One region of the Nonomuraea sp. NPDC050451 genome, then DNA from elsewhere that is predicted to be linked to it. Evidence: riboswitches for the same ligand, from Rfam matches in the RefSeq annotation. Region 1 holds a riboswitch; the other holds the start of a gene.
The links. Region 1 has a riboswitch for S-adenosylmethionine ahead of ACIBI9_RS46035 (GNAT family N-acetyltransferase). Riboswitches for the same ligand answer to the same signal wherever they lie in the genome.
Positions count from the first base shown of each region.

Region 2: another riboswitch for S-adenosylmethionine. It lies ahead of ACIBI9_RS24580 (aminotransferase class V-fold PLP-dependent enzyme); the one in region 1 lies ahead of ACIBI9_RS46035 (GNAT family N-acetyltransferase).

Region 1 is NZ_JBITHZ010000024.1:174,879-182,678, forward strand. It holds gene ACIBI9_RS46000 (hypothetical protein) at 1-9, opposite strand, end outside; gene pyrE (orotate phosphoribosyltransferase) at 228-752, opposite strand; gene ACIBI9_RS46010 (hypothetical protein) at 893-1,459, shown strand; partial or broken gene ACIBI9_RS46015 (ISKra4 family transposase) at 1,591-3,072, shown strand; gene ACIBI9_RS46020 (DUF998 domain-containing protein) at 3,062-3,826, opposite strand; gene ACIBI9_RS46025 (TetR/AcrR family transcriptional regulator) at 3,999-4,604, shown strand; gene ACIBI9_RS46030 (GrpB family protein) at 5,156-5,716, opposite strand; SAM riboswitch class I at 6,009-6,109, shown strand; gene ACIBI9_RS46035 (GNAT family N-acetyltransferase) at 6,117-6,737, shown strand; gene ACIBI9_RS46040 (hypothetical protein) at 7,216-7,557, opposite strand.
Region 2 is NZ_JBITHZ010000007.1:332,025-339,824, reverse strand. It holds gene ACIBI9_RS24615 (nuclear transport factor 2 family protein) at 1-179, shown strand, start outside; gene folB (dihydroneopterin aldolase) at 169-534, shown strand; gene folK (2-amino-4-hydroxy-6-hydroxymethyldihydropteridine diphosphokinase) at 531-1,034, shown strand; gene ACIBI9_RS24600 (DUF3180 domain-containing protein) at 1,031-1,486, shown strand; gene ACIBI9_RS24595 (acyltransferase) at 1,593-2,669, opposite strand; gene ACIBI9_RS24590 (NADH-quinone oxidoreductase subunit D) at 2,666-3,811, opposite strand; gene ACIBI9_RS24585 (DoxX family protein) at 3,934-4,593, shown strand; gene ACIBI9_RS24580 (aminotransferase class V-fold PLP-dependent enzyme) at 4,590-5,876, opposite strand; SAM riboswitch class IV at 5,922-6,037, opposite strand; gene ACIBI9_RS24575 (TerC family protein) at 6,150-6,887, shown strand; gene ACIBI9_RS24570 (cytochrome P450) at 6,897-7,800, shown strand, end outside.

The sequences.
Region 1 (7,800 bases):
GGCGTTCACGGTTACAGCATGGCGACGGCACCGACCAAAGAAACAGTCTTGTTCTGCCTGCCCAGACGGGTGACGATCGTAGAGAGGGGGCTCGCGACGTTTCGGAACGCCTTAGCCGTCGTACCTCGCTTTGTCCAGGCCGCAGCTCGTAGATCACAACCACGTCGTTGCGATCGGCAGAGGCTGCATCTGTGCGCTGGCACGGCAGACATTGTGGGCCCGGCGGCTCAGTTCGCTGTGCGCAGGTCGGTCGCGGTCAACAACGATGAAAGGCTGATGCCTTCTGCGGCCAGCGCTTCCGCACCTCCCTGTTCGCGGTCGATGACGCACAATGCCTCGCTGACCTGTGCCCCCAGGCTCCGCAGCTCAGCGGTGGACAGGACGATCTGACCACCGCTGGTGACGACGTCCTCAACCACCAGAACCCGCCGCCCCTCCACCTCCGCACCTTCGGCCAAACGACAGGTCCCGTACGTCTTGGCCTGTTTACGAACGAACGCACACGGCAGGCCAGTGTGCCGGCCGAGAGCGGTGACCACCGGGATCCCGCCCATCTCAAGCCCGGCCAGCACCTCGATGTCCCCCGGGACCAGGGGAGTCATCGCCCGAGCGATGTCATCCAGCAGAACGGGGTCGCCCTCGAACTTGTACTTGTCGAAGTACTCGGTGGCGGTACGTCCTGAGCGAAGCACGAAGTGGCCGGTGAGATGAGCTGCGGAATGAATCCTGCGAGCCAGGTCAGAGCGCGTCACAGGCACCCAGTCTCCCAGAGGCGTGGAGAACGTGCTCAGGGCCACCCCATCGCCGTAGGGTGTAGCTCTTTTTCAGTGAGTTGCTGAGCTGGGCGTTCGCTGTCTTGGCTGTTTGATCGCGTTACCGGCTTCTACCGTGGGTGCAGGCGTGCGAGGCGGTGGTGGCGATGGGGTCGTTGCTAGAGGAACTGGCGCGGCGGCAGGCCGAAGCCCGGCAGCCCGTCGAGGAGCTTGGCCAGCAGCTCGCCGAGGTGCGGGCGCGGCTGGAGGCCGAGGAGGACCGGCTGTCACGGCTGCTGATCGCGCAAGAGGTGGTGGAGGAGATCCTGGGCGGGGAGGGCCGGCTCGCCGCCGATCCCGTGCCGGATGGCGGGGATGCCGTTGCCGCCGTAACACGGCAGAAGGGTCAGGACAGCGATGCCGAGGTGGTGCGGCGGGGTGTGGTGACGGTGCCGCCTTGGCACGGGGGTCTGGAGCCTTCGGTGTTGCCGCGGGCGTATCGGGATGTGCTGGAGGTGCTGGCCGATGCCGGGCGGGCGGTGCGGGCGGGGAAGATCTCGGCAGCGTTGGGGCGTGGTGAGTCGGCCGTTGCGGTGGAGGGTCTGCGGGGCAAGCTGCGGCGGCTGGTGGAACGAGGCTGGCTGACCCAGGATGAGCCCGGGCTGTTTGCCCTGACCGAGCAGGTCCATCGGCAGGTCGCCCAGTAGAGGGCAAGAAGGCGGGGCGGGCGGTGCCAGCTCGTCACCGTGTTGTGCCGGTGGTGGTGGTTGGTGGTGGCTCTTGCTTGCCGGAGGTTCGAAGGTGCGACCCGAACGAGCCCGCCAGCAAGGAAGAGCCGATGACACCGTACGACAGCGCGGTCAGAGCTGACTGCTTTGCAACCTCGAGGGGATTCTTCGATCTTCTGCTCACCGAGCTGGCCGATCCGGTCACGGGCGAGTTGTCCCATGCCGAGCTGGAAGTGCTGTGCGAGGGGCGGGGCCGCCGGCTGGTGCGGCAACTGCTGCAGGATCACCTGGATCTACGCGCGGAGCGAGAGGAGGCCCACCTGGCGACCGAGCATCCGCCGGGGCGGCTGGAGTAGGGGCACCACCGGTTGCTGGCCACGGTGGTGGGCACGGTGGCGGTGCGCCGCTGCGCACTGCGCGTCCCTGGCCGGCGCAACCGGTATCCGGCCGATGAGGTGCTGGCCTTACCTGCGGGCCGGCACAGCCACGGGCTGGCGCGGCTGGCGGTGGCTGAGGCGGTGCGCGGCTCGTTCGACGCTGCGCATGCCGCGATCATCGACCGGTGCGGGAATGTGATCGGCAAACGGCAGATCGAGGACCTGGTCGTCGCCGCCGCGGCCGATGTCGAGGCCTTCTACGCCGCCCGCGTCCCGCTGCCGCGCACCGCCACCGAGCTGCTGGTGCTCAGCACCGACGGCAAGGGCATCGTGATGCGGCCCGAGGCGCTGCGCCCGGCCACCCGCCAGGCCGCCGCCCGGCACCGCGGACGCTTCCGCACCCGCCTGGCCTCCGGCGAGAAGCCCTACCGCAAACGCATGGCCACCCTGGCGGTGGTCTACGACGCGGTGCCCGCGCCCCGCCGCCCGCACGATGTGATCAGCCTCGGCGAACGCAGCGGCGACCGGCCGGTGCGGGCCGGGCCGCGTGCGTCCGGCAAGTGGATCTACGCATCGGTCACCTGCTCCGCCGAGCAGGTGATCGCGGTGATGTTCGACCAGGCCGAGGCCCGCGACAGCCTGCACGCGCGCACCTGGGTGGTGCTGGCCGACGGCGATCACCACCAGATCCAGCTGCTGCAAGCCGAGGCCGAACGCCGCCACGCGCGCATCCATATCGTCTGCGACCTGATCCACGTGCTGGAATACCTCTGGCGCGCGGCCCGCTGCCTGCACACCGCCGACGACCCGGCCGCCGAGCAACGCGTCGCCGGCTGGGCACTCGCCCTGCTGGCCGGCCGCCTCGGCCAGGTGATCGCCGATCTGAAGGCCCGCACGACCGACCGAGGTGACGCTCTGTCCGTCGCGGCCCGCTATCTGACCAGCCACCGCGCGTTCCTCCGCTACGACCAGGCGTTGGAGCAGGGCTGGCCAATCGCCACCGGCGTCGTGGAGGGAAGTGCCCGCTACCTGATCGGCGACCGTCTGGACATCACCGGAGCACGGTGGGGACTGGCGGGGGCTGAGGCCATCTTGAAGCTCCGTGCCCTGATCGCCAACAACGATCTCGATCAGTACTGGATCTTCCACGTCGAGCGCGAGAACCAGCGTGTCCACCACCGCCGTCACCAGGACGAATACACCCTCAGCGCTTGATCAAACCAGTCACTACGGAGCTACACCCATGCCAGATGGCAACTCCCGCGCAGCTAAGGCCGAGCAGGAACGGATGGACGGCGCCGCGTTCGATGAGGCCGACGAGGACGTTGGCCCCGGAGATGAGGTCGGCAAAGTAGGCCACCATCGAAACCAGACCGATCACGCCAACCGTGACCAGCGTCCGCCCGAGTTTCAGTGAGAGCCCGACGCGTCGGTGCATGCTCCCGAGCGCGATGGCCAGTACGTTGGCGCCGACGAAGCCTGCCAAGGCGCCCAAGGCATGGAAGTCACCGGTACCGTCGTTCATCGCCTCGCCGGATCCGGGAAACAATCCCAGCAGGACGCCGCCGGCGGCCAGCAGCGTCGCGGGCACAAGCGCTGCCCAGCGGTGCCAACCGAGCAGACCGCGCAGCACAGCCACACCGGCCAGAATCATGATCCCGAACAGGAAGAAGCCGGTGTTCATCACCCATGCCAGCGGTGAGTACATGTACTGCCCAAACAGTGTCGAGGGCCCGTGGACTCCGAGATTGCTAATGAAGTGGTACGTGTAGCTGTAGGGCGGATCCGTCCATGCCGCAGCGGCGATGAACTCGGCGAGCAAGAAGATCATCGGCCCCGCGATGAGCAAGGCTCCCGCGGTTCGGCGCTGCCAAGGCTGGCGCGCGTCGGCGACGAGCGCTTCAGGCTTTGCGTCGTTCGCGGGTTCGTTTCGCTCGAGGCTCGAGAGCGGATTGATGTTGCCAGCCATAGTCATGGTCCTTTCCGGTGTCGGCGCTGGGCGCCGGGGTCGGTACGGGTTCGTGCCGAGTCGACGCAGCATGGGGATGCCAGCCACCCAATAGCTTCACTCGCACACTTACTATACCGAGACTACTTTTATCGTCAATATAGTTGGAGTTCGGCACTAGTAGGATCTGGTCATGGTTGACGGAACGGTCGTGGGACGGCGGGAACGCAAGAAGGCAGCAACGCGGGCGGCGATCTTGGACGCGGCAACGGCGCTCTTTCTCGAGCGCGGCTTCGACGGGGTCAGCGTTCGCGAGATCGCCGACAAGGCGGACGTCTCACCCAAGACGGTCTTCACGCATTTCACGCAGAAGGAGGCGCTTGTCTTCAGCGACGAGGACGAACGGCATGAGCGCCTCGTGGCCGCGGTCAGCGGCCGGGCGCCGGGGACTACAATCTCCGACGCACTGAAGGCGCACTACCTCTCCGAGATCGCCGCGATGAGGTCTGGGCCCCAACGCCAGATCCTCACCCTCATGGAAGAGACACCGGCCCTTATCGATTACGCGGAGAAGATGTGGTTCCGCCATGAGGGCGCCCTGGTTGCCGCGATCGCCAAGGAGTTCGGGCTCACGGAGCCGACCGACGAGATCCGCTTCTACGTCCGTTTCGCCCTGCAGATCCAGCTCAGCGCCACCCACGAGGCAAGTCCGGAATCAACCATCGATGCAGGGTTCCGACTTCTCGATGAAGGCTGGGCGCGCTACCACGAGGCCGGAGACCGGAGCGCATCCGGGTGAAGGCTCGCGAGCGGTAGCCTCGCCGAGGCGGACGAAGGCTCCAGTCACGGTGGCTTTGTCGGGGCCGCAACACTGATCCCGAGCGCTGCGGGCTGTTCGTCCTGAACCCGCAGGTGAAGCGCCTCAGGAGTGAAGCGATGTTGCGGAGAGTTTCCGCAGGTGGGCACGGCGAACCGTAGATACGCCGCAACGATCACTTACCTGGTCACGGGTCCGCGCAGGCGAGCGGGTCCCTGAGAACGAGCCACACCCATCGCCGTACCGCCGTGGAGCACTCCGCCCCTGACAACCACCAGTCACCAAGCTCAGTCCAGCCTCCAGAAGGGGAGGGTCCAGACAGTCCACGACTTGATTGTGCCTGGTGAGCGCACATCAACCGCAGATCAGCACTCCGTGACCCACCGACGTTCGGACTCGTTCGAGATCGTTGACGTCAATGCAGGGGATTGGCTCGGTACGGCCTTGTATTGCAGCCTGGTGGGTGGCTTAGGTGGGTGCAAATGCTCGGTCGGGGAGCGTGCCTTGCACAGGCTCGCGTCGCCGGCCGTTCGTCACCTCGGAACCTCGTCGTGTGACGGCACCTGATTGCTGTCTATCGATGCTCGTTCCGCATCGGTAAGACCAGCCGCGGCGAGGATTGCCTGCACCATCGCATTCTTTCCGCGGCCATAGTCGTCGATGTCGGCGGCCGTTGCGCCAACACGCTTCTTCACCGCGGCGTACTGGTCACGAAGCTCCTCGTCGGCGCGCAGGATGTCTCTGACCGCAAGGTGGTTCCGGAGCGACAGCGCCCCGTCAACGATGACGTAGGTATTGGTCCCGGCGAGTCGCGCGGGCTCCTTGAACGCCCATCGCTGAGGGATTCCCAGCTCGCCCAACGGCGAGAAACCCAGGCCGATCAGGACGTCCGTGGCAGCCTCGACATCATGCTCGGCCACCACGATGTCGCAGTCGATGATGGGCTTGGCGGCCAGCCCGGGGACTGACGTGCTACCGACATGTTCGATGGAAATCACCGGCACACTAGCGGCTTCCAATGCCTTGGCGTACTCCTTTCGCAGCGCCTCAAACCGATCGGGCCATGCAGGATCGTAGTCAACAACCGTGATCACGGTTGGAGCCTAAGGGGGCAAGACACATCTCCGCGAGAACTCCCTAACCGCCACCCTCCCCCGCCCCGGGACGACCCGGGCCACGCATTTCCGCGGTCCAGGAGTCAGCCAACCCATTCACCGCACGAGACCACTCGCAAAGACTCAAAGGCCCGCAGAGGATCGGGGATTCGAACCCCGGATGGGCGGAACCCCAAACCGCATTGGGTGCAACTCCTCCGGAAGGAGCTCCAGTTCAGCCCTTGCGGCGGATTGACGGTGTCCGCCTGTGCAGGCATGCTCTTGACTCGGTAGTTCATCCAGAGGATCCGAGGGACCTGGCCCTGTGACGGTCCGGCAACCTCCCCGGCGGGAAATCCGCGGGAAAGGTGCCAATGCCAGGAACGATGAGGGAGAGCTGATGAGCGTACGGCTTGATGTTCCTGTCCTTGCCGGTGATCTGGTGCGGTTGGAGCCGCTGGCGATGCGGCACGCGCCGGATCTCGCGGAGGCGGTCGAGGAGGATCGGTCGTCCTACGATTTCACGCTGGTGCCTCGCGCTCACGAGATTCCGGACTACCTGGCGGCTCAACTCTCCCGCGACGGGCTGACCCCATTCGCACAGGTTCGGCTCCCCGACGGCAAGGCGGTGGGTTGCACCGGCCTGTGGGATCCTCGCAGGTGGCCGGATCGGCCTGGCCTGCGGGCGATCGAGATCGGCTTCACCTGGCTGGCCGCCTCGGCGCAGGGCACAGGGATCAACGCCGAGGCGAAACTGTTGCTGCTGTCGTACGCGTTCGACGCGCTCGGCGTCGCCCGCGTCGACCTGAAGACCGACGCCCGCAACCACCGCTGCCGCCGGGCCTTGAAGCGACTCGGCATTCCCTTTGAGGGCGTGCTGCGTGCTTGGTCCATGTCGTGGGCGCGCGGCGAGGAGGGCAAGGTTCGCGACTCGGCCATGTTCGCAGTGGTCGCCACCGAATGGCCTACCGTCAAACCGGTACTGCAAGCCCGTCTCAGCTCTCGTTCGCCGGCCCTCTGAGAAGCTTCGGCTGGGTGACGGTGGCGATCAGGCGGTGGGCGGAATCGTCCTGGTTGCGGGTGTGGTGAACGCGGTTGAGGTGGTAGGTCCATAGGCGTTGAGGTCAACCGTTGCTGATGACGCGCGCGGAATTTGAGGACGGCTCCGGTCAGACCCCACTGGGCGCCAGTGTTATCCGGCGAACCGGCTCTGCCATGGCGAACATGCCGGGCTCGTCCTCGGTCAGCTAACCACGTTCCACCACATCCGTGACGTTCAGGCTGCCGTGCCGCCCGCCCTGTCCGCCATCGCTACCATGATCAACGATGTTGGCCTGGACGAAAGCGTGCTCGACGAAGGGGCGACAGACCTGACGGACCTGCGGCAGGTGTGGGCACAGATCCCCGACCCTCGTGATAGGCGGGGACGGGTCTCGCATAGTGAGAACCCCTTTCAGCCCTGCCGATCCGGTCCAGCAGCGGGGTAATCCTCGGCACGGCTAGGGCAATTCGGCGAGGATACCGGTCGTTGTGGACCAGATGAGCCCCGCACCGGCGAATATCAGAAGCTGCAGGGCGAGTCGCTTACCCAGGTGCCACTTTGTGGCGGCGGCGCAGCCGATGATTGCTATGGCCGCTGAAACGGGAACGATCGTGGCCGTGGCCCAAAGGAACATCCACAGCGTGGTGTCCTTGAGGCTGTCATCGAGTCCGACCTGCGCGCCCTCGATAAAACCGAAGGTTGCCGCGAGGGTGAGCGCAACGGCGCTGACGACCGCCACGCCGGCGAGGACCACGCGCCATCGGGAGCTTATCGCTTGCGAATCGTGCGGGAAAGTCATGATCATCAGTATGGGACGTCATGGATACCTCTCGCAACGAGCACCAATAGGCCGGGAGCTCAGGAATAGCCGTTCTAGGGGGTCTTGTTGAATGTCATACCGACGCCGGGCCGTACGCGATCAAGAACTCCTCAAGCCGTGGGGACAGCCCTGACGAGCAAAAGGCCCTCTCCCTAATCAAAGTGAAGGCCTTCCATCTGTGGCGGAACTGTAAACCCAAACCGCGTTAGCAGCTCACAGCCA
Region 2 (7,800 bases), on a different contig from region 1:
GCGTCGAGAACATCCTCACCGCCGGCGAGGAAGGTGAGTCCAGCTTCGCCGCGGGCAAGGTGGTGGCCAGCAACGTCTACATCCGCACCTCGCAGGGCTGGCGGCTGTGGATGCACCACGGTTCGCCGGTGCTCCAGGGAGATGACGACGAGGAGGAGGAAGGCGAGCTTGAGCCCTGATCGCATCGCTCTCAAGGGCCTGCGGGCCAGGGGGAGGCACGGCGTGCTCCCTGCCGAGCGGGAGCTCGGGCAGGAGTTCGTCGTGGACGCGACGCTGTTCCTCGACACCGCGCCGGCCGCGGCCGGCGACGACCTCACCAAGACCGTCCATTACGGAGAGCTGGCCGAGGCGCTGGTCGAGGTCGTGGAGGGCGAGCCGGTCGCGTTGATAGAGACGCTCGCGCAGCGGCTGGCCGACGTGTGCCTGGCCAGCGAGCTGGTGCGTAAGGTCGAGGTGAGCGTGCACAAACCGGCGGCGCCCATCCCGCTGCCGTTCGACGACGTGGTCGTGACCATAGAGCGGAGCCGCGTATGAAAGTCGTCCTCGCTCTCGGCAGCAACCTGGGGCCCCGGTTCCAGACGTTGCAAGGCGCCGTGGACACCCTGTTCGACGCCCCGGGGCTGGAGTTCATCCAGGCGTCGCCGGTCTACGAGACCGACCCTGTGGGCGGTCCACCGGGACAGAAGCCGTATCTCAACGCGATCGTGATCGCAGAGACCACCCTGCAGCCGCGCACGCTCCTGGAGCGGGCACAGAGCGTGGAGAACGCCTTCGGGCGGGTACGCGCCGAGCGCTGGGGGCCGCGCACGCTCGACGTCGACCTGATCGTGGTCGGCGACACGGTCTGCGAGGAGCCGGAACTGACGCTGCCGCACCCGCTCGCTCACGAGCGCGCGTTCGTGCTGGTGCCGTGGTCGAAGGCCGATCCCGACGCGGTGGTGCCCGGGCGTGGCCGGGTGGTGGAGCTGCTGGCGGAGCTCGACCAGCAGGGGGTACGCCTGCGCGACGACCTGAAGCTGCAGAGGCCCGATTGAAGCCCACCCATCCGGGCCGCCTGGTCGGCATCATCGCTGTCGTCGCGCTGATCACGTGGGCGGCGGTCAGGCCCTTCTACTCGGATCTGCCCCTGATGCCGTGGACGGCGATCCCGACCGTGCTGCTGCTGGCCATCGGCGAGGGTTACAGCGCCTGGGTGACCAAGGCCAGGATCGCCAGGAAAGCCGGCACCAAGCCGGTGGAGCCGCTGTCGGTGGCCCGGCTGGCCGCGCTGGCCAAGGCGTCGGCGTACGCCGGGGCGGTGTTCGGCGGGCTGTTCGCCGGGTTCGGGCTCTACACGGTGCAGATCCTGGACCGGGAGACGCCGAGGGCGGAGTTCTTCGTCGCGGCCGGATCGTTCGCGTCCTGCGTGGCGCTGATCTGCGCCGCCCTCTACCTGGAGAACGCCTGCCGGATCCCCAAGGATTCCGATGAGCAGAAACCCGACTAAGAGGAACGTCTGCCGTGCTTATGGCCGCCACTTCGTGGCGGCGGCTCGGTCGCTGGGGAGCCGCCGCCTTCCCTCGTCGCTCTGGTCGCTGCGCTCCCGGCGCTCCTCAGTCCAGGCGACGGCGCTCCCTCGCAAAGAGGTAGATGACCGGGGCGGTGCAGACCAGCGGGCCGATGATGGCGATCGGGCGTTCCAGCCACCATTTCAGGTCCGGCGGGATCTCGGTGCCCAGGGTGCCGAAGAGCCACCACGACAGGCCCAGCGCGATGGCCATCCCGGTCGTGTGGAAGAGGAAGAGCGGCAGCGAGTACCGATTGATGAACTCGTTCACCCGCCGCCAGCGCGGACGCTCCAGCACGCGCTCCATCGACGGCCGCAGCACCTCCACCAGCCCGACCTGGAACAGCAGCAGGGCGACGATCACGAACGTGGGCGGCGCCATGTTCGACCACTTGTCGCCCGGCACGCCCACCATCGAGCCCGGGTAGATGCCCGAGTAGACCAGGCCGAACAGGGCGAACAGCCCCGTCCAGAGCACCGCGACGTCATAGCGCCTGGGCAGGATGACGATCCGGTCGTAGAAGAACCCGGCCTGGTGGGCGAGCCCCCAGACGATGATCATGTTGAGCCAGCCGACCCCGTCGACCCCGTACCGGAAGCGCACCACGTCCACCACCAGCGACGCGCCGCCGAGCCAGATCAGCGTCAGCACGTCATAGCGGCGGTGCAGCCAGAGCGCCACGGGCAGCAGCGCGATCAGAACGAGGTAGACGCCCAGGAACCACAGCGGGCTGAGCACCAGCAGCACCACCCGCCACATCCAGTCGACCTGGAACGTGAACGTCACGACCGCCCCGATGGCGATCCACACGCCGGACAGGAACAGGGCGGGTAAAGCCAGCGCGCGGATGCGCCGCCAGACGAACGAGCCGATGCCGACGCCGCGTGCCTTGGCCCGCTCCCAGGACAGCAGGTGCACGTGGCCGCCGACGTAGAAGAACAGTGGCAGCACCTGGAGCAGCCAGGTCAGGATCCACAGCCCCGAGGTGAAGCCCAGCGGGCTGGTGGGCTCGGGGCCGCTCGGCTTCCACTGCAGGATGGTGAACGCCCAGTGCCAGACGACCACGACGCACAGGCTCAGGGCGCGGAGCCAGTCGACGTACTTGTCGCGCTCGACTTTCACTTGTCGATGTCACCCACGACGAAGAACATCGAGCCGAGGATGGCCACCATGTCGGCGACCAGGTGGCCGGGCAGCATCTCCCGCAGCACCTGGACGTTGCTGTACGAGGCCGAGCGCAGCTTGAGCCGCCACGGGGTCTTGTCTCCCTTGGAGACCAGGTAGTAGCCGTTGATGCCGAGGGGGTTCTCGGTCCACGCGTACGTGTGACCCTCCGGCACCTTGAGCACCTTCGGCAGGCGCTGGTTGATCGGCCCGGGAGGCAGCGAGCGCAGCCGTTCGACGCAGGCGTCGGCCAGGTCGAGCGAGATCTTGAGCTGGTCGAACAGCACCTGGAACCGGGAGTGGCAGTCGCCGGCTTGTCGCGTGACGACCTTCACGGGCAGCTCGGGGTAGGCGAGGTACGGGTCGTCGCGGCGCAGGTCGAAGTCCACCCCGGAGGCCCTGGCGATGGGGCCGCTGACGCCGTACTGCGTGATCTGCTCGCGGGAGAGCACGCCGACGCCCTTGGTGCGGGCGATGAAGATCTCGTTGTGCAGGATGAGGTTCTCGATGTCGGGCACGCGGCGGCGGGTCTCCGCGACGGCCTCCGACACCCGGTCGAGCCAGCCGAGCGGCAGGTCCTCCTTGAGGCCCCCGACCCGGTTGAACATGTAGTGCATGCGGCCGCCGGAGATCTCCTCCATGACCGCCTGGATGCGCTCGCGCTCGTTGAACGAGTAGAACAGCGGCGTGATCGCGCCGAGCTCCAGGGGATAGGAGCCGAGGAACATCAGGTGGTTGAGCACCCGGTTGAGCTCGGCCAGCAACGTGCGCGCCCACACGGCCCGGACCGGGGGCTCCATGCCGAGCAGGCGTTCGGCGGCGAGCACCACGCCCAGCTCGTTGGCGAACCCCGACAGCCAGTCGTGCCGGTTGGCCAGCATGATGATCTGACGGTAGTCGCGGACCTCGAACAGCTTCTCCGCGCCCCTGTGCATGTAGCCGATGATCGGCTCGGCGGCGGTGATGCGTTCGCCGTCGAGCGTCAGCCTGAGCCGGAGCACCCCGTGGGTCGACGGATGCTGCGGGCCGATGTTGAGGATCATGTCCTCGGTGGCCAGCTCTTTCGCACCCGCGCCGATCCCGACCACACGTTCCGTCATATGGCAATGCTGCCACCGCGCCGGTTGCCGATCCAGGGCGGGGCCGGGTCAAGGAATGGTACGGAAACGCATCCCTAACTCGGACACGGGGAGGAATACCAGGAACGGGGGGAGATAACACCATGAAGAGAGTTGTGTTTGATGTCGCGGTGCTGATCGCACGGTTGGTGACCGGCGTGATCTTCGTGGCGCACGGCGCGCAGAAGTGGCAAGGCGGCCTTGGCGCCACGGGGCAGGCGTTCAAGGGCATGGGGATCCCGATGCCGGAGCTCGCCGCCGCGTTCGCGACCGTCATCGAGACCGTCGGCGGCCTTTTCCTCATCCTGGGCCTGCTGGTACGCCTTGTAGGGCTCCTGCTGCTGGTCAACATGCTGGGCGCCATCGCGTACGTGCACGCGGGGCACGGGGTGCTGTCCAGCGCCGGTGGCTGGGAGCTGCCCGGCGCGCTCGGGGCGCTGGCCCTGCTGTTCCTCGCGCTCGGGGGCGGCCGGATCGGGATCGACGGGATCTTCGCCGCGATGTTCGGCCGCCGCAAGGCACGCCGGGCCGCCGAGGAGGAAGGCGCCACGCAGCCGCAGCGTCCGGAGCCGTCGAACGTCACGACCAGGACCGCCGGCCCCGCGACGCCCGGGCCGACCGCCGAGGCGCCTCGGGTGCCCAGGCAGCCGACCGAGCACCGGGCCGGCGTGGTCAACGACGACGACATGAGGGACATCGACGCCCTGGTCTCCGACGAGCCGCCGCCGCACCGCAAGCCGCCGAACCGCTCCGACGCCGTCTAGCGGTTCACGAGGTCCCGCAGGGCCTCGACCAGCCGGTCCACGTGCTCCTGCGTGGTGCCGATGCCGATGGAGGCCCGCACCGCGGAGGCGGTCCCGTCCTCACACCCACCGTCGGTCTCTCCAAGAAGATGCCGGACGAACGGGTGCGCGCAGAACTTGCCGTCGCGCACGCCGATGCCGTACTCGCTGGACAGCACCTCGGCCACCTCGCGGGCCGAGTAGCCGTCCACGGTGAACGACACGATGCCGACGCGCGGGTGGTCATCCCCCCACAGCGACAGCTCCCGTACGCCCTCGATCGAGGCCAGCCCCGAGCGCAGGCGCGCGATCAGCCGCTCCTCCTCCCGCACCAGCGCGGTCCAGCCGGTGGCCGTGAGCGCGTCGCAGGCGGCGGCCAGGGCGATGGCGCCCAGCACGTTCGGGGTGCCCGCCTCGTGCCGCGGCTCCGGGTCGTCGTGCCACTCGGTGCCGTCGCCCACGGCGCGCACCGCGCCGCCGCCCTTCAGGTACGGCTCGCCCTCCGCGAGCCAGTCCCGCCGCCCGACCAACACCCCTGCGCCGAACGGCGCGTACAGCTTGTGCCCGGAGAAGGCCACGTAGTCCAGGTCGAGCGCGGTCAGGTTGAGCCGCCGGTGCGGTACGAGCTGGGCGGCGTCCACCAGGATGCGGGCGCCGTGCCGGTGCGCGACGTGGGCCAGCGCGGCGATGGGCCAGAGCTCTCCGGTGACGTTGGAGGCGGCGGTGACCACGAGCAGCTTGGGCCCCTCGATGCCGGCCAGGGCCTCGTCGGCGGCGCGGACGGCCTCGCCGGGGAAGGCGGGCGGCGCCAGCCGTACGGACTTCTGCCAGGGGAGGAGGGAGGCGTGGTGCTCGGTGTCGAAGACCACGGTGGTCGTGCCGGCGGGCAGGCAGCGGGCCAGGAGGTTCGTGGCGTCGGTGGTGTTGCGGGTGAAGATCACGGCGTCGTCCGGGCGGGCCCCGACGAACGCCCGGACCGTGTGGCGGGCCTGCTCGTAGCGGGCGGTGGTGAGCTGCGAGGCGTAGCCCGCGCCCCGGTGGACGCTGGAGTAGGCCGGGAGCGCGGCGCTGACGGCGGCGCTGACCGGCTCGAGACAGGGGGCGCTGGCGGCGTAGTCGAGGTTGGCGTAGCCGACGAGCCTGCCGCCCTTGACCGGCACCTCGAGATCGGCCCCGAGCACGGCGGGGATCGGCCTGCTCGTGGCGGCCGGAACCGCCTCGGCGGCGCGAGCGGGGACGGAGCTGAAGATCGTCAACGTGGACACGGCACATCTCCCTCAGGGTCATCGGACCCCTGGAAGCAGCCATGGAGCCCGCGCTTGCCCGCCACACCTCGTGGCGGACCAGGTCTTCACCCGGGGCACCCCGCCGCGGACGCGAGGGTTGCCGGCCAGCTAGCCGGGGCTTGTCGCTGGCACTCATGACCTACGGCGCAGACTATAACCCAATCCCCGCCACCGATCGCAAGTCGGTGAACTTATTCGCCCCCTGACTCGTTGCTACCGGAAATCCCGCCCACGTGTCATGGAGGTGCGCAGATGTTCGACTGGGTGACCGACCCTCAAATCTGGATCGGTTTCTTCACCCTGGTCGCCCTGGAGATCGTGCTGGGGATCGACAACATCATCTTCATCTCCATCCTGGCCGGGAAACTACCTCCCGAACAACGGGACAGAGCCCGGGTGCTGGGGCTGGGCGCGGCCCTGATCACCCGGCTGCTCCTGCTGCTCGGCCTGTCGTGGGTGGTGCAGCTCACCGAGCCGCTGTTCGCCGTCTTCGGTCACGAAATATCGGGACGCGACCTGATCCTTTTGCTCGGCGGCCTGTTCCTGCTGGGCAAGAGCGTCACCGAGATCGGCCACAGCATGGACGGCCCCGTGGGCAAGGACGGCAAGAAGGCCGCGGCCGCCTCCTTCGCCGCGGTGATCGTCCAGATCATGGTGCTGGACATCGTGTTCTCGCTCGACTCCGTCATCACCGCCGTCGGCATGGTCGACGAGCTCGGCGTGATGATCGCGGCGGTCGTGGTGGCGGTGCTGGTGATGCTGTTCGCCTCGGGGCCGATCAGCAGGTTCGTGGACCGGCACCCGAGCATCAAGATGCTGGCGCTGGCGTTCCTGGTGCTGATCGGCGTGGTGCTCATCGCCGAGGGCTTCGGCCAGCACATCCCCAAGGGCTACATCTACTTCGCGATGGCGTTCTCGCTCGTCGTCGAGCTGCTGAACATCCGGATGCGGAGCAAGCGACCGGCGCCACAGGAGGATGCCACTCCATAAGATGAAATAGTGCGATTTGACCCTTGGGATCCGGATTTCGTGGCTCACCCGTACCGGGTGTACGACGAGCTGAGGCGCGAGGCGCCGGTCAGTTACTTCGAGCCGACGAACCAGTGGCTGATCTCACGTCATGCAGACGTGAACGCCCTGCTCAGAGACCGCCGCCTGGGGCGGTCCTACCTCCATGTGGCAACCCACGAGGAGTTCGGCAGGCCGCCGGAGCCGGAGTTCCAGGAGCCGTTCTGGCGGGTGATCAGGGCGGGCATGCTCGACGTGGAGCCGCCGGTGCACACCAGGCTGCGCCGGCTGGTCTCCAAGGCGTTCACGCCGCGCATGGTCGAGTCCCTGCGTCCCCGGGTGCGCGCCATCGCCGAGGGCCTGGTGGACGCGTTCGTGGAGAAGGGCGGCGGCGACCTCCTCGCCGAGGTCGCCGAGCCGCTCCCGGTGACGGTGATCGCGGAGATGCTCGGCATCCCCCACGCCGACCGCCACCTGCTGCGCCCATGGTCGGCGGAGATCTGCGGCATGTACGAGCTCAACCCGAGCCTCGAGGACCAGCACACGGCGGTACGGGCGGCGTCGGAGTTCGCCGACTACCTCAAGGCCCTGGCCGCGGAGCGCCGCCGGGCTCCCGGCGACGACCTGGTCAGCGCGCTGGCGCAGATCGACGAGCTGACCGAGGACGAGCTGGTCGGCACCTGCGTGCTGCTGCTCAACGCCGGCCACGAGGCCACCGTGAACGTGACGGGCAACGGCTGGTGGGCCCTGTTCCGCAACCCCTCCGAACTGGCGCGGCTGCGCGAGGACCGCTCGCTGCTGCCCACGGCCGTCGAGGAGGTGATGCGCTGGGACACGCCGCTGCAGATGTTCGAGCGCTGGGTGCTGGAGGACATCGAGGTGCACGGCGTGGAGA